One region of the Bacillus pacificus genome, then DNA from elsewhere that is predicted to be linked to it. Evidence: a T-box and tRNA genes for the amino acid it is inferred to sense, from the RefSeq annotation. Region 1 holds a T-box; the other regions hold tRNA genes.

The links. A T-box is a leader RNA that pairs with one kind of tRNA and senses whether it is charged. The one in region 1 lies ahead of ileS2 (isoleucine--tRNA ligase), so its partner is inferred to be a tRNA-Ile.
Region 2: it has a tRNA-Ile gene. The T-box ahead of ileS2 (isoleucine--tRNA ligase) is inferred to sense a tRNA for this amino acid. The anticodon was not compared.
Region 3: it has a tRNA-Ile gene. The T-box ahead of ileS2 (isoleucine--tRNA ligase) is inferred to sense a tRNA for this amino acid. The anticodon was not compared.

The regions. Positions count from the first base shown of each region.
Region 1 is NZ_CP086328.1:1,435,038-1,440,354, reverse strand. Features, by position in the region: gene ileS2 (isoleucine--tRNA ligase) at 1-2,257, opposite strand, end outside; T-box leader at 2,329-2,553, opposite strand; gene divIVA (septum site-determining protein DivIVA) at 2,605-3,111, opposite strand; gene LMD38_RS07640 (YlmH family RNA-binding protein) at 3,201-3,968, opposite strand; gene LMD38_RS07635 (YggT family protein) at 3,984-4,247, opposite strand; gene LMD38_RS07630 (cell division protein SepF) at 4,254-4,724, opposite strand; gene LMD38_RS07625 (YggS family pyridoxal phosphate-dependent enzyme) at 4,744-5,317, opposite strand, start outside.
Region 2 is NZ_CP086328.1:4,312,130-4,317,446, reverse strand. Features, by position in the region: rRNA gene LMD38_RS22440 (23S ribosomal RNA) at 1-16, shown strand, start outside; rRNA gene rrf (5S ribosomal RNA) at 119-234, shown strand; tRNA gene LMD38_RS22430 (tRNA-Val) at 240-315, shown strand; tRNA gene LMD38_RS22425 (tRNA-Tyr) at 324-407, shown strand; tRNA gene LMD38_RS22420 (tRNA-Gln) at 419-493, shown strand; tRNA gene LMD38_RS22415 (tRNA-Lys) at 498-573, shown strand; tRNA gene LMD38_RS22410 (tRNA-Leu) at 588-668, shown strand; tRNA gene LMD38_RS22405 (tRNA-Gly) at 698-772, shown strand; tRNA gene LMD38_RS22400 (tRNA-Leu) at 789-877, shown strand; tRNA gene LMD38_RS22395 (tRNA-Arg) at 881-954, shown strand; tRNA gene LMD38_RS22390 (tRNA-Pro) at 965-1,038, shown strand; tRNA gene LMD38_RS22385 (tRNA-Ala) at 1,054-1,126, shown strand; tRNA gene LMD38_RS22380 (tRNA-Ser) at 1,147-1,239, shown strand; tRNA gene LMD38_RS22375 (tRNA-Ser) at 1,291-1,383, shown strand; tRNA gene LMD38_RS22370 (tRNA-Met) at 1,411-1,487, shown strand; tRNA gene LMD38_RS22365 (tRNA-Asp) at 1,491-1,566, shown strand; tRNA gene LMD38_RS22360 (tRNA-Phe) at 1,576-1,651, shown strand; tRNA gene LMD38_RS22355 (tRNA-Thr) at 1,661-1,733, shown strand; tRNA gene LMD38_RS22350 (tRNA-Trp) at 1,740-1,810, shown strand; tRNA gene LMD38_RS22345 (tRNA-Ile) at 1,821-1,897, shown strand; tRNA gene LMD38_RS22340 (tRNA-Asn) at 1,906-1,980, shown strand; tRNA gene LMD38_RS22335 (tRNA-Glu) at 1,982-2,053, shown strand; gene LMD38_RS22330 (CBS domain-containing protein) at 2,185-2,604, shown strand; gene LMD38_RS22325 (DUF3965 domain-containing protein) at 2,899-4,050, shown strand; gene LMD38_RS22320 (hypothetical protein) at 4,275-4,607, opposite strand; gene LMD38_RS22315 (SH3 domain-containing protein) at 4,613-5,317, opposite strand, start outside.
Region 3 is NZ_CP086328.1:477,108-482,424, forward strand. Features, by position in the region: rRNA gene LMD38_RS02375 (23S ribosomal RNA) at 1-1,328, shown strand, start outside; rRNA gene rrf (5S ribosomal RNA) at 1,431-1,546, shown strand; tRNA gene LMD38_RS02385 (tRNA-Val) at 1,551-1,626, shown strand; tRNA gene LMD38_RS02390 (tRNA-Thr) at 1,631-1,706, shown strand; tRNA gene LMD38_RS02395 (tRNA-His) at 1,716-1,791, shown strand; tRNA gene LMD38_RS02400 (tRNA-Leu) at 1,814-1,894, shown strand; tRNA gene LMD38_RS02405 (tRNA-Gly) at 1,924-1,998, shown strand; tRNA gene LMD38_RS02410 (tRNA-Leu) at 2,015-2,103, shown strand; tRNA gene LMD38_RS02415 (tRNA-Arg) at 2,107-2,180, shown strand; tRNA gene LMD38_RS02420 (tRNA-Pro) at 2,191-2,264, shown strand; tRNA gene LMD38_RS02425 (tRNA-Ala) at 2,280-2,352, shown strand; tRNA gene LMD38_RS02430 (tRNA-Met) at 2,373-2,449, shown strand; tRNA gene LMD38_RS02435 (tRNA-Ile) at 2,454-2,530, shown strand; tRNA gene LMD38_RS02440 (tRNA-Ser) at 2,548-2,640, shown strand; tRNA gene LMD38_RS02445 (tRNA-Met) at 2,668-2,744, shown strand; tRNA gene LMD38_RS02450 (tRNA-Asp) at 2,746-2,821, shown strand; tRNA gene LMD38_RS02455 (tRNA-Phe) at 2,834-2,909, shown strand; tRNA gene LMD38_RS02460 (tRNA-Thr) at 2,924-2,999, shown strand; tRNA gene LMD38_RS02465 (tRNA-Lys) at 3,010-3,085, shown strand; tRNA gene LMD38_RS02470 (tRNA-Gly) at 3,099-3,169, shown strand; tRNA gene LMD38_RS02475 (tRNA-Ile) at 3,180-3,256, shown strand; tRNA gene LMD38_RS02480 (tRNA-Asn) at 3,264-3,338, shown strand; tRNA gene LMD38_RS02485 (tRNA-Ser) at 3,346-3,436, shown strand; tRNA gene LMD38_RS02490 (tRNA-Glu) at 3,443-3,514, shown strand; partial or broken gene LMD38_RS02495 (IS4 family transposase) at 3,615-3,770, opposite strand; gene LMD38_RS02500 (L-lactate dehydrogenase) at 4,367-5,311, shown strand.

The sequences.
Region 1 (5,317 bases):
GTTTCGTCAATGCAACAAGAACATCATATAATACAGTTTGAATTGCACGACGATCTTCATGGTTCGCACCTTCAATGTATAAAATGTCTTTTGCAAAGTCTAAGTAGAATGAACTTAAATCAATTGTACAGAAGTTATGAATTGCATGATATACAGCAGCGAAGTCGTATGTCTCATATGCTTCTTTTACTTTTGTAATTAAGTCATTTAATTTCACTAACATATAACGATCTACTTCACGAAGTTCAGCTACAGCTACTGTATTTTCACTTGGCTTAAAGTCGTCTAAGTTTCCTAATAAGAAACGGAATGTGTTACGGATTTTACGATACACTTCTGCTACTTGTTTTAAAATATCATCCGAAATACGTACATCAGATTGATAGTCAACAGAAGATACCCATAATCGTAAAATATCTCCGCCTAATTGATCCATAATTTTCTTCGGTACGACGATGTTTCCAATCGACTTACTCATTTTACGTCCTTCACCATCTAATACGAAACCATGGCTTAGTACGCCTTTATATGGCGCTTTTCCTGTTACAGCAACTGCTGTCGATAATGAAGAGTTAAACCAACCACGATATTGGTCAGATCCTTCTAAATATAAATCTGCTGGACGTTGTAAGTCATCGCGCTCTTCTAATACCGCTTGGTGAGAAGAACCTGAGTCGAACCATACATCCATGATGTCTGTTTCTTTACGGAATTCACCATTTGGGCTACCTGAATGTGTAAATCCTTCTGGTAATAGATCTTTCGCTTCACGCTCAAACCATACGTTAGAACCGTGTTCACGGAATAAATCAGCTACATGGTTAATTGTTTCATCCGTAATGATTGGATCACCATTCTCAGCATAGAATACAGGAATTGGCACACCCCATGCACGTTGACGAGAAATACACCAGTCACCACGGTCACGAACCATGTTATGAAGACGAGTTTCGCCCCATGCTGGTACCCATTTTGTTTCCGCAACAGCTTCTAATAATTCTTTACGGAATGCTTCAATAGATGCAAACCACTGTGCTGTCGCACGGAAAATAATAGGTTTTTTCGTTCTCCAATCATGTGGATATGAATGCGTAATGAATGTTAGTTTCAGTAATGCGCCTACTTCTTCTAATTTTTCTGTAATTGGCTTGTTAGCTTTATCATAGAATAAGCCTTCAAATCCAGGTGCTTCCTCTGTTAATACACCTTTATCATCAACTGGGCAAAGTACTTCTAAGCCATACTTTTTACCAACAATAAAGTCATCTTCCCCGTGTCCTGGTGCTGTATGAACACAACCTGTACCTGCATCTGTTGTTACGTGATCTCCTAGCATAACTAATGAATCACGATCGTAGAATGGATGCTTTGCAACTGTATACTCAAGCTCGCTACCTTTTACTGTTTTCACAACTTCAGCGTTTTCCCACTCTAACGTTTTTGCAACTGTCTCAAATAGTTCAGAAGCAATAATATATTTTTCATCATTTACTTTTACAATAGCGTATTCAAGTTCTGGGTGAACAGAAATACCTAAGTTTGCAGGCAACGTCCAAGGCGTTGTTGTCCAGATGATGTATTTCTCATCACCTTCTAATACGTTCTTTCCATCTTTTACAGGGAATGCTACGTAAATAGATGCAGATTTTTTATCTTGGTATTCAATTTCAGCTTCCGCTAAAGCTGATTCACTCGTTGGTGACCAATAAACTGGTTTTTGTCCTTTATAGATATAACCTTTTTTCGCCATATCACCAAACACTTTAATTTGTTGTGCTTCATAAGCTGGCTCTAAAGTAATGTATGGGTTATCCCAATCAGCACGTACACCTAAACGCTTAAATTGCTCACGCTGACGTTCTACTTGTTCATATGCATACTCTGCACATAACTTACGGAACTCAGCAACTGTCATTTCTTTACGCTTTACACCTTTATTTGTTAAAGCTTGTTCAATTGGTAAACCGTGTGTATCCCAACCTGGGACATATGGTGCACAGAAACCAGTCATTGATTTATAACGAACGATAAAGTCTTTTAATACTTTATTTAATGCATGTCCCATATGAATGTCACCATTCGCATATGGAGGTCCATCATGCAGTACAAATAAAGGACGACCTTTCGTATGTTCTTGTACCTTTTCATAAATATTCATTTCCGCCCACTTTTCTTGCATTGCAGGCTCACGTTTTGGTAAATTCCCACGCATCGGGAACTCTGTTTTTGGCATTAGTAATGTATTTTTGTACTCCATGCTCAATTCCTCCTTACATGTATAAAAGAAAGACCTAAAAAACGGAATAAAAAAGAGACTTTCTCATCCCAAAAAGGGACGAGAAAGTCTCCCGCGGTACCACCCTAGTAGATCCTATACGTATGTATACAATCCTCTTTATATTCTTAACGCGAATATACGCCTACGCTTACTCTATTTGTTCAGCGCGGAACTCCAGGGTGATATTCCCATTATCTCCTTATCCTGAGCTTACACCATCCTCAGTTCGCTATATAAGGTATGAAAAAGGTACTTATCCCTATCTTCGTTTTTCTTAATAAATATGTTGTTTAAAATTATATGTAATAATGAGAAAAACGTCAAGCTTACACTGTTTCTTCTTTTTTCAACAGCTCGTCTACTTCGTCTTCTAACTCAATTAGTTTATCCCAATCATCGTTGTTTAACATTTCAAGCTGTGTTTCTAATAACATACGGAAACGAGTGCGGAATACTTTCGCTTGTTTCTTTAGCTCTTCAATATCAAAAGCAACTTTTCTTGATTTTACTAAAGCTTCGTTAATAATACGGTCTGCATTCTTTTCAGCTTCACGTACAATTAATTTTGCTTCTTTTTGCGCATTACGTTTTACTTCTTCCGCTGCTTCTTGTGCAACAACGATAGATTTGTTTAACGTATCTTCAATATTAGAGAAATGATCTAACTTCCCTTCTAATTGCGCAACTTGTTCTTCTAAAGCTTTTTTCTCACGAATGACTAATTCATAATCTTTGATAATTTGATCAAGAAACTCATTTACTTGATCCTCATCATAGCCACGGAATCCGCGACCAAATTCTTTGTTATGAATATCTAATGGTGTTAACGGCACAACGCCACCTCCAAGTAGTTATCTAAATTTCCTCTTTCAATTATATCTTTTCTTCGACAAAATAGGAGGATTTCCTTCTAAAAAACCAATCATTTTAGTATACCATACAAAATTCTCCATTTGTCGCGCTTTGTTCTACCTTCTACAGAAAACAATTTACTGCGTCCATGTCCTCTCACTGAAAAAACATCTCCTGGATAACATTCATAAGAGGTTTGCTCCACTGTTTTCCAATTCACTTTTACTAAACCATTTTTTATGAAAGGTTGTACTTTTTGCCTAGATATATGTAACATTTCAGCTAACATAACATCTAAACGAAGTGAAGAAACTGTTCCGGATTTCTCCCCCCACGTTTCTTGTATCTGTAGAATTTTTTCCCCTTGCACTGGTGATAAGGAGACTTTCACTTTTCCTATAGATTGTAAGTTCATCTCAATATAAGATACAACTTCTTTCGCGACTACAATTTGGGCACGATCTTCTTGAAGCAAAATATCACCACATTTTTCTCTCGTTAAACCGAGAGACATAAATGTACCTAATATTTGCCTATGCTCTAGCGTATAAAACTTGGAAGGATAGTCAATTTCCAATACTTCTACTTGAAATTCCTCTTCATTTACTACTAGATAGTCCGGATAAATGAGTGCTCTTTTGCGCTCTGCTTGAGACGTTGCACCATCAAACTGTACAGCAACATCTCCTTGTCCTATTACCATCGTGACAATTTGTTGTTGTCTTGGATCAAGAAAGTCTGTTAACTTCACTTGATGGTACTCCGCTGCTCGCTTCCACTCTAACACTTTATCCACAAAGACCACTTCATCAGGTCTAAAATGCTCGTAGATGCTCATACATATAACCTCTTACTATAAGAAATAGCCGAATAAACTTACCAAGCCATTTGTCGCAAGTCTCAACGCAAAGATCGCAACGAGTGGCGAAATATCAATCATACCAAGCGGCGGAATAAATCTGCGAAATGGTTCTAAATATGGTTCACAAATACGCGCAAGAAACTCTCCGAAAGTTGATTCCTTTGCACCTGGGAACCATGATAGGAGAATGTAAATAATAAGTGCCCACGAGTAAATCTCGATAGCATAAACTAAAAGTCTTAAAACGGTTTCCATGGCGTATTACCACCTCTTTATATTTGTGTCTTCTTCTTCACCGAATAACTCTGAAATTGCACCAACTATATCTACATTTTCAGGCGTACACATAAATGTTTTCGGTCCTATTTTTTGAATGTCCCCGCCTATAGCGTATACAGTACCACTTAAAAAGTCAACGATACGTACAGCTTGATCCGTAGACATTCGTTGTAAATTAATTACAACAGCTCGTCTACCTTTTAAATGGTCCGCAATTCCTTGCGCTTCCGAATATGTGCGTGGTTCTAATAAAACAACTTTTGAGGATTGCTTCGCTGTTTCAATGCTCACAACATTTTGTTTCGTTTGCGCTTTTGGAAACGTAACATCTTGTTGTTCTGGCGGATCTTGCTGCTTCTTCATGTCTGTTTGCTCCTTTTCATAACTATATTGAGCTGCTTCTTTTTCTTCAGGTGTATCAAAAAAGAAGTATTTTACTTTTGACCAACTCATAATAAGATTCTCCTTCCTTTTACGCTTTTCCTACTAAAATCGTCCCCAAACGAATGTATGTAGCACCTTCTTCAATTGCAATGGTGTAATCATTAGACATTCCCATTGATAATTCTTTACATGGCGCATGTAATAATTCTAACTCCTGCACCTCTGTTTGTAGCATACGTAATGTCTTAAAACAGCGTCTGATTTCTTTCTCTTCTTCTGTAAATGGAGCCATTGTCATTAGTCCAACCACTTCAATCTTATCCAATTCTTGCAAACTTTGAATAAAAGAAACGGTTTCTTCTATTGCCAATCCTTGCTTTGATTCTTCAGATGATGTTTTCACTTGAATAAAACATTTCACTTTCTTATCCGCACGTTTTTGAATTTCTTTTGCAAGTGAAAGACGATCTAATGAATGTAAATAATCGATTTCATTAATGATTTCTTTTACTTTTCTCGTTTGTAATGATCCAATAAAATGCCAATTCACTTTTGAACCGAAATGTTCGTACTTCTGTAAGAAACCTTCATTTCTATTTTCACCTAAATCGATAATTCCTGCTTCAATTACTTCGTTTGTTTTTTCAATTCCTACCGTTTTT
Region 2 (5,317 bases), 2.4 Mb from region 1:
TCGAGGACTTAACCATATAATATGAAGCAATGTTATCTAGTTTTGAGAGAACATAAAAAAACTTGTTGACTTTAAAAGTTAAATGAGTTACAATGATTCTTGTCTTAAATGAATACAGTCTGGTAATGATGGCAGAGAGGTCACACCCGTTCCCATACCGAACACGGAAGTTAAGCTCTCTAGCGCCGATGGTAGTTGGGACCTTGTCCCTGTGAGAGTAGGACGTTGCCAGGCAAAATGGAGGATTAGCTCAGCTGGGAGAGCACCTGCCTTACAAGCAGGGGGTCGGCGGTTCGATCCCGTCATCCTCCACCATATATGTCGGAGGGGTAGCGAAGTGGCTAAACGCGGCGGACTGTAAATCCGCTCCTTCGGGTTCGGCAGTTCGAATCTGCCCCCCTCCACCATTCTTAATTAATGGGCTATAGCCAAGCGGTAAGGCAACGGACTTTGACTCCGTCATGCGCTGGTTCGAATCCAGCTAGCCCAGCCATTAAGAGCCATTAGCTCAGTTGGTAGAGCATCTGACTTTTAATCAGAGGGTCGAAGGTTCGAGTCCTTCATGGCTCACCATTTTAACAAAATATGCGGGTGTGGCGGAATTGGCAGACGCACTAGACTTAGGATCTAGCGCCTTTGGCGTGGGGGTTCGACTCCCTTCACCCGCACTTTTAATAAAATAAATCATACATGTCTTGCGGAAGTAGTTCAGTGGTAGAATACAACCTTGCCAAGGTTGGGGTCGCGGGTTCGAATCCCGTCTTCCGCTCCAATTTTCAATATGACATGCCGGGGTGGCGGAACAGGCAGACGCACAGGACTTAAAATCCTGCGGTGGGTGACCACCGTGCGGGTTCGACCCCCGCCCTCGGCACCATATGCGCCCGTAGCTCAATTGGATAGAGCGTTTGACTACGGATCAAGAGGTTAGGGGTTCGACTCCTCTCGGGCGCGCTTTTAATAACGGGAAGTGGCTCAGCTTGGTAGAGCACCTGGTTTGGGACCAGGGGGTCGCAGGTTCAAATCCTGTCTTCCCGATATTCCCAAAAACATGGGGCCTTAGCTCAGCTGGGAGAGCGCCTGCCTTGCACGCAGGAGGTCAGCGGTTCGATCCCGCTAGGCTCCACTTTATTTATTATATGTCTCGGAGGTATACCCAAGTTCGGCTGAAGGGATCGGTCTTGAAAACCGACAGGCGGTGAGAATCGCGCGGGGGTTCGAATCCCTCTACCTCCTCCATTTTCTTTTAAAATGGTTTAGACATAAATAATAAAATATTTTTTCCTTCATGGAGGTATACCCAAGTTCGGCTGAAGGGATCGGTCTTGAAAACCGACAGGCGGCGAGAGTCGCGCGGGGGTTCGAATCCCTCTACCTCCTCCATTTTTTCTAAAGTAAATATTTTATCATCGCGGGGTGGAGCAGCACGGTAGCTCGTCGGGCTCATAACCCGAAGGTCGCAGGTTCAAATCCTGTCCCCGCAACCAAATGGTCCCGTGGTGTAGTGGTTAACATGCCTGCCTGTCACGCAGGAGATCGCCGGTTCGACCCCGGTCGGGACCGCCATTTATGTTTGGCTCGGTAGCTCAGTCGGTAGAGCAGAGGACTGAAAATCCTCGTGTCGGCGGTTCGATTCCGTCCCGAGCCACCATTTTTTTATGCCGACTTAGCTCAATTGGTAGAGCAACTGACTTGTAATCAGTAGGTTGGGGGTTCAAGTCCTCTAGTCGGCATCCTTTAGGGGCATAGTTTAAAGGTAGAACTGAGGTCTCCAAAACCTCCAGTGTGGGTTCGATTCCTACTGCCCCTGTAAAGTATATGGGCCTATAGCTCAGCTGGTTAGAGCGCACGCCTGATAAGCGTGAGGTCGATGGTTCGAGTCCATTTAGGCCCACCATATATTATTCCGCAGTAGCTCAGTGGTAGAGCTATCGGCTGTTAACCGATCGGTCGTAGGTTCGAGTCCTACCTGCGGAGCCATGGCCCGTTGGTCAAGTGGTTAAGACACCGCCCTTTCACGGCGGTAACACGGGTTCGAATCCCGTACGGGTCATAAAAAAAAGAGTCAGCAATATGCTGACTCTTTTTTATTGTGCGTTCATTCTCCTTTATCAACTGATTTTCCTGAAATAAATAAAGGGATTTAGGAAAAGCTATGGTATGTATAAAAAGGAGGAGATACAAATGACACGAGTGAGAGACTTGATGAGCACTCATATTGTACAGTGTACACCGTTAGACAATGTATATGAAGCTGCTGTAAAGATGAAAGAAGAATCGATTGGATTGATTCCGGTTGTTGAAAATGAACAAGTTGTTGGTCTTGTTACGGACCGGGATTTAGTTGTTCGAGGGATTGCTGAAAAACATCCTGGATCTAATAAAATTACAAATGTAATGACAACAAACATTGTTTCAGTTTCTCCAGATGATCCTATTGAAAAGGCTACAGAGTTAATGGCGCAGTATCAAATTAGACGATTGCCAGTAGTTGAGAGTGGTCAACTCGTTGGGATGTTAGCACTAGGAGATTTAGCTATAAAAGAATCGGCAGATGAGCAAGCGGGATTTGCTTTAAGTGAAATATCAGAGCATACGGAATGAAGTGAGACTTTAATTAGTGTAATACGTTACGTATAAAAATCAGATACATTATTCTAGTATATAGGGTTAAGCTAATATGTTAGCATGATGTATCTGAGCCATTATATAATAAGTATACAGTTAGTAATTTCGACAGTTTATTTAAATTTGTCATTCCTAATTATAAATAAGAGAAAAAATGATATACTGATAGATATAAGTATTATGATTGATTTCGAATATAACAATATTTATTGTTAATGATGTGATAATGTATTAATATTTCCTATGTAGATAAAAGGGAAGGGGAATTATATGAAGGCTGTACAGCGCGATCCAAATTGGAATTTGGTTACAGATACATATATAGAGCCAAATAATTTCGCTGAATTATTTTCTTTGCTTGTACCTTGTCATCCAAAAGGTGAAGGGAAAGAACGAACTATATTAGTGTGGAAAGAAAAAGAATTTTATAAAGAAGAAAATTTAGCGGCATTTATCGTATATGGAATGAATAAAGCAAAAAATTTACCGCAATTTCATAAAGACGAAATTCCAACTTTAGTACGTATTCTTCGCTTATGCCAAGAAATTGGTTGGTATGAAGAAGCGAATACTTTTATGGTAACTCAAGGGCTAGCTGAGTTTGTTCATACTTCATTGGAATATGAAACGTGGGACCTTTTGACGCAGGCGGTTGCTTTAAACTATTTAATAATTAAATATCGTATTGGTGAATTAACTGATGGAGATGTAGAAATTTGGGATAGAGTTAAATTTAATGAGAAATGTATAACAGACTGTAAACATTTATTATCCCATAAAGAAGTATTAGAATTTACATTTTTTTATATGTGTAAGAGAGCTAAGTCACTATCAAAAGAGCAATTAAATAGTGATATGATGAGTTTAGCGATGTATTGTAATACTTTTGTTTATGACTTATATACATATGATTTATTACGAAAGTATCGTAAGTGTACAGACTTTCTATCATATTATGGACCTAGTCAAGCGGTGTTAGCTTGCCAAAGGGCTGTACTTTCTCAAATTTCAGATCGATTAGACCCACTCAAGACTACTCATGTAGATGATTATTTATATGTAATGAAAGATATGATGGAGCATATGACGATAGGGATAATGGATCGATATGATCATTTTATTGGAAAGTTATTATCATATGTGCCATTTTTCGAAATGATCCAAGTTCCACAACATGCATATTATTGTGAAGAATTATTGTATATTTGTAAGGGCATTAAATATAAAGAAGAAATATTACGCAATTATATATTTATACAATTACATGACTGTTTACCATCTTTCTTTAAACTGTTTCTTAAAAATAAGCGTTATGCAACGATTCATGATATTTTGTTCTATTGGTGTGATGATGAACAAAGAATGAGCTTAGAGAAAAAATATAACCTTAGCTTTATTTATGAAAAATATGCTTGCGGGTAAAGAGCATTTTCTATATAAATTAAAAAGGATCTCAATTGTGAGATCCTTTTGTTATTAGTAAAGCAAGGAGAATGTAATTAAGACGAGAAATAACATTCCATAAAGGAGAAATTGTGCCGTATAGCTTCCTTGTATACCAAAAAAAGTATTTGTTTTTTTGTATAAATTCAATATATATTTTATTGGATTATCTTTGAAAGATTGGTACACAGTGTCTCCTCTTTCTAAGCTTCTTGTTCGTGTTTTTTGTTATTAGGGACATGAATGTATCTAGCTATGAATAATAAAACAGCCATAAAAAATACGGGGAATACGGTAGATAAATAAAAACCATTACTAATAATATTTGTTATTAAAGCACTTAATAGAAAGATGGCATTATAAATATGGGCAATTTTTTGTTTTAGTTGAACTTGAAAAGCTTCCATCATAATTTCTAAAGCAACAAAAGCAATGATAATAGATAGAAATACAGTATTTGTATTATAAATTACTAAGCAACAGATTAAGCCTAAAAAGGCTAAGTATTCAATTAAGAGAGGTATATTGCGTGGCATACAATTTACCTAACTAAATATGGCAGTGGGTTTACTGCATTTGTTTTTTCAAAATTCCATTCTCCATTGTGCAATTCAAAATGAAGATGTTGCCCGTATGAATGACCTGTGTTGCCCATATGACCTACTAATTGTCCAGCTTGTACTTGATCACCAGCTTGTACAGTGCGATCTTTCATGTGAGCATAGACTGTTGTATATAATTTCCCGTTTATTTGATGGGCGATGAACACAACATTGCCATAGCTAGCTGAATAATATGATTTCACGACTTTACCTGCAGCCGCCGCCTGGATAGAGACATTACCCTGAGCTGCGATATCTATACCATAATGCATTTGTTCCCAGCGCATATCAAAGGTTGAGCTAATTTTTCCTTGAGTAGGGAATTTGAAAACTGCTGGAATGGAAGTAGGTTGAGCCGTTTGAGCTTGTGATTGATTTTGCACTACATAATGCTTTGCCACGTATCCGTATCCTGTGCCAAAACGAATTTTATACCAAGTTCCTACAGTTTCCACTACTTGTAATTGTGTACCATTTTGTAATGAACCAAGTAGTGCACTACTTGTACTAGCGTTGCTACGCACATTAAGTTTAGGTGTTGCAACTGTGTATTTCGTATTATTTTGAACTGTGATGCCTTTTACTAAAGGCTGTGAACCATTAGATACGAATGCCTTTTGTACGTAACCTGTTTTGCCATTATG
Region 3 (5,317 bases), 960 kb from region 1:
GCGAAGTCTTTGATTCCCCGCTGCCAAGAAAAGCTTCTAGCGAGATAAAGGTGCCTGTACCGCAAACCGACACAGGTAGGCGAGGAGAGAATCCTAAGGTGTGCGAGAGAACTCTGGTTAAGGAACTCGGCAAAATGACCCCGTAACTTCGGGAGAAGGGGTGCTTTCTTAACGGAAAGCCGCAGTGAATAGGCCCAAGCGACTGTTTAGCAAAAACACAGCTCTCTGCGAAGCCGTAAGGCGAAGTATAGGGGGTGACACCTGCCCGGTGCTGGAAGGTTAAGGAGAGGGGTTAGCGTAAGCGAAGCTCTGAACTGAAGCCCCAGTAAACGGCGGCCGTAACTATAACGTTCCTAAGGTAGCGAAATTCCTTGTCGGGTAAGTTCCGACCCGCACGAAAGGTGTAACGATTTGGGCACTGTCTCAACCAGAGACTCGGTGAAATTATAGTACCTGTGAAGATGCAGGTTACCCGCGACAGGACGGAAAGACCCCGTGGAGCTTTACTGTAGCCTGATATTGAATTTTGGTACAGTTTGTACAGGATAGGCGGGAGCCTTTGAAACCGGAGCGCTAGCTTCGGTGGAGGCGCTGGTGGGATACCGCCCTGACTGTATTGAAATTCTAACCTACGGGTCTTATCGACCCGGGAGACAGTGTCAGGTGGGCAGTTTGACTGGGGCGGTCGCCTCCTAAAGTGTAACGGAGGCGCCCAAAGGTTCCCTCAGAATGGTTGGAAATCATTCGTAGAGTGCAAAGGCATAAGGGAGCTTGACTGCGAGACCTACAAGTCGAGCAGGGACGAAAGTCGGGCTTAGTGATCCGGTGGTTCCGCATGGAAGGGCCATCGCTCAACGGATAAAAGCTACCCCGGGGATAACAGGCTTATCTCCCCCAAGAGTCCACATCGACGGGGAGGTTTGGCACCTCGATGTCGGCTCATCGCATCCTGGGGCTGTAGTCGGTCCCAAGGGTTGGGCTGTTCGCCCATTAAAGCGGTACGCGAGCTGGGTTCAGAACGTCGTGAGACAGTTCGGTCCCTATCCGTCGTGGGCGTAGGAAATTTGAGAGGAGCTGTCCTTAGTACGAGAGGACCGGGATGGACGCACCGCTGGTGTACCAGTTGTTCTGCCAAGGGCATAGCTGGGTAGCTATGTGCGGAAGGGATAAGTGCTGAAAGCATCTAAGCATGAAGCCCCCCTCAAGATGAGATTTCCCATAGCGTAAGCTAGTAAGATCCCTGAAAGATGATCAGGTTGATAGGTTCGAGGTGGAAGCATGGTGACATGTGGAGCTGACGAATACTAATAGATCGAGGACTTAACCATATAATATGTAGCAAATGTTATCTAGTTTTGAAAGAATATAAAAAACTTGTTGACTTTAAAAGTTAAATGAGTTACAATAATTCTTGTCTTAAATGAATACAGTCTGGTAATGATGGCAGAGAGGTCACACCCGTTCCCATACCGAACACGGAAGTTAAGCTCTCTAGCGCCGATGGTAGTTGGGACATTGTCCCTGTGAGAGTAGGACGTTGCCAGGCAAATGGAGGATTAGCTCAGCTGGGAGAGCACCTGCCTTACAAGCAGGGGGTCGGCGGTTCGATCCCGTCATCCTCCACCATTTAGCCGACTTAGCTCAATTGGTAGAGCAACTGACTTGTAATCAGTAGGTTGGGGGTTCAAGTCCTCTAGTCGGCACCAGAAATTATGGCGGTTGTGGCGAAGTGGTTAACGCACCGGATTGTGGCTCCGGCATTCGTGGGTTCGATTCCCATCAGTCGCCCCATTTTTCTTAAATAAATTAATATGCGGGTGTGGCGGAATTGGCAGACGCACCAGACTTAGGATCTGGCGCCTTTGGCGTGGGGGTTCGACTCCCTTCACCCGCACTTTTAATTAAATAACTCATACATGTCTTGCGGAAGTAGTTCAGTGGTAGAATACAACCTTGCCAAGGTTGGGGTCGCGGGTTCGAATCCCGTCTTCCGCTCCAATTTTCAATATGACATGCCGGGGTGGCGGAACAGGCAGACGCACAGGACTTAAAATCCTGCGGTGGGTAACCACCGTGCGGGTTCGACCCCCGCCCTCGGCACCATATGCGCCCGTAGCTCAATTGGATAGAGCGTTTGACTACGGATCAAGAGGTTAGGGGTTCGACTCCTCTCGGGCGCGCTTTTATTAACGGGAAGTGGCTCAGCTTGGTAGAGCACCTGGTTTGGGACCAGGGGGTCGCAGGTTCAAATCCTGTCTTCCCGATATTCCCAAAAACATGGGGCCTTAGCTCAGCTGGGAGAGCGCCTGCCTTGCACGCAGGAGGTCAGCGGTTCGATCCCGCTAGGCTCCACTTATCTTAATATCATTTATGGCGGTGTAGCTCAGCTGGCTAGAGCGTACGGTTCATACCCGTGAGGTCGGGGGTTCGATCCCCTCCGCCGCTACCATAAAGGACCTTTAGCTCAGCTGGTTAGAGCAGACGGCTCATAACCGTCCGGTCGTAGGTTCGAGTCCTACAAGGTCCACCATTAGAAGTTTATATCTCGGAGGTATACCCAAGTTCGGCTGAAGGGATCGGTCTTGAAAACCGACAGGCGGCGAGAGTCGCGCGGGGGTTCGAATCCCTCTACCTCCTCCATTTTTTCTAAAGTAAATATTTGATCGTCGCGGGGTGGAGCAGTCTGGTAGCTCGTCGGGCTCATAACCCGAAGGTCGCAGGTTCAAATCCTGTCCCCGCAACCAAGGTCCCGTGGTGTAGTGGTTAACATGCCTGCCTGTCACGCAGGAGATCGCCGGTTCGACCCCGGTCGGGACCGCCATTTTTACATAAAGGCTCGGTAGCTCAGTCGGTAGAGCAGAGGACTGAAAATCCTCGTGTCGGCGGTTCGATTCCGTCCCGAGCCACCATTTTGAAGTCGCAAGCCGGCTTAGCTCAATTGGTAGAGCAACTGACTTGTAATCAGTAGGTTGGGGGTTCAAGTCCTCTAGCCGGCACCACTTTCAAAATGAGCCATTAGCTCAGTTGGTAGAGCATCTGACTTTTAATCAGAGGGTCGAAGGTTCGAGTCCTTCATGGCTCACCATTTACAATTTAATGCGGGTGTAGTTTAGTGGTAAAACAAGAGCCTTCCAAGCTCTGGTCGAGAGTTCGATTCTCTTCACCCGCTTTTCAATTATGGGCCTATAGCTCAGCTGGTTAGAGCGCACGCCTGATAAGCGTGAGGTCGATGGTTCGAGTCCATTTAGGCCCACCATAATTGTTCCGCAGTAGCTCAGTGGTAGAGCTATCGGCTGTTAACCGATCGGTCGTAGGTTCGAGTCCTACCTGCGGAGCCATATTTATAGAGAAGTACCCAAGTGGCTCAAGGGGCTCCCCTGCTAAGGGAGTAGATCGCGAACGCGGTGCGAGGGTTCGAATCCCTTCTTCTCTGCCAGTAATTGGCCCGTTGGTCAAGTGGTTAAGACACCGCCCTTTCACGGCGGTAACACGGGTTCGAATCCCGTACGGGTCATACTAAAAGAGATAGCATAATCTGCTATCTCTTTTTTTGTTGTGTAAAAGTAGCCTTTGGATAGTCTGCTTTTTTTTATGAATTAAAAGAAAGATGAAGTATTCGCTGTTACAGTTGGGAATACAGAGAGCTGTAAGTATAATCATGTTGTTTACCTTGACCTGTATGAGTATGAAGGAATGTTCACTTAACAAATCATACTCAAATTGAATTTTTATCTCGGCCTTATGCTAAAGCCTCCTGCACTTGGATAAACGGGTAAATCTCATAGCTGGGAAGATCCTAAGGAATTAGTTGTAGAGTTATTAGATACCGTTGAATAATAAAAATTGAAATATGGGTTGTTCAAACAAAGGATGCTGTATTAGGCGCTACGGCGGAAAATAAATAATATATAGAAGAAACTGTCTCTCAGTAGGTGATCTACTGGAGGCAGTTTTTTTATGCTGTCATTATTGTCGAGTTTTGTCGGTAAGTCGATATATTGCAAAAATCGCCGATATAATTTGAGTTACGGTCGATAAATTTCAAAAATCGCTGATATATTTGGAGTTATAGTCGATATATTCTAAAAATCGCCGATATAATTTCACTTACCGACAAAAACATAAGAAAATCCCTTTCACAATCTAAAGAAAACGCCTCCATTGAAATGGATTCCACACCTATTCCAATAACTTTACACTCTATGTGAAAAAGTTCACAAATAGGTCATAATTTGTGAAGTAATTCACAATAATACGTGCTACAATATGAGTGTAAAGAAGTTAAACAACATTAAATTAGTATTTTAATTAATTACTTAAACAATCATAAAAAAATATATGTGAACAATAGAGAGGGGAAATTACCATGAAAAAAGGTATCAATCGTGTAGTATTAGTAGGAACAGGAGCTGTAGGTTGTAGTTACGCTTACTCAATGATCAACCAAGGTGTAGCTGAAGAATTCGTATTAGTAGATGTTAATGAAGCAAAAGCAGAAGGGGAAGCAATGGACTTAAGCCATGCGGTACCATTCTCTCCATCACCAACAAAAGTTTGGAGCGGTAGCTATGCAGATTGTAAAGATGCAGATTTAGTAGTTATCACTGCTGGATTACCACAAAAGCCAGGTGAAACTCGTTTAGACTTAGTTGAAAAAAATACAAAGATCTTTAAACAAATCGTTCGCGGTATTATGGATAGCGGATTCGATGGAATCTTCTTAATCGCAACTAACCCAGTTGATATTTTAACTTACGTAACTTGGAAAGAATCTGGTCTACCAAAAGAGCGCGTAATTGGTTCGGGTACTACTTTAGACTCTGCTCGTTTCCGTTACATGTTAGGTGACTACTTAGATGTAGATCCACGTAACGTTCATGCTTACATCGTTGGTGAACACGGTGACACTGAACTTCCAGTATGGAGTCACGCTACTATCGGTGTACAAAAACTAGAAACAATTTTAGCTAACAACGAACAGTACAAACAAGAAGACTTAGATAAAATCTTCGAAAACGTACGTGATGCAGCTTACCATATTATCGAGCGTAAAGGTGCAACTTACTACGGAATCGGTATGTCACTACTTCGTGTAACTAAAGCAATCTTAAACAACGAGAACAGCGTATTAACTGTATCTGCATACCTTGAAGGTCAATACGGTGAGAAAGATGCTTACGTAGGTGTTCCAGCTGTAATTAACCGTGAAGGTGTACGTGAAATCGTAGAGCTTGAGTTAAATGAGGATGAAAAAGCGAAATTCGCTCATTCTGTAAAAGTATTAAAAGAAACAATGGCACCAGTACTATAATAATTG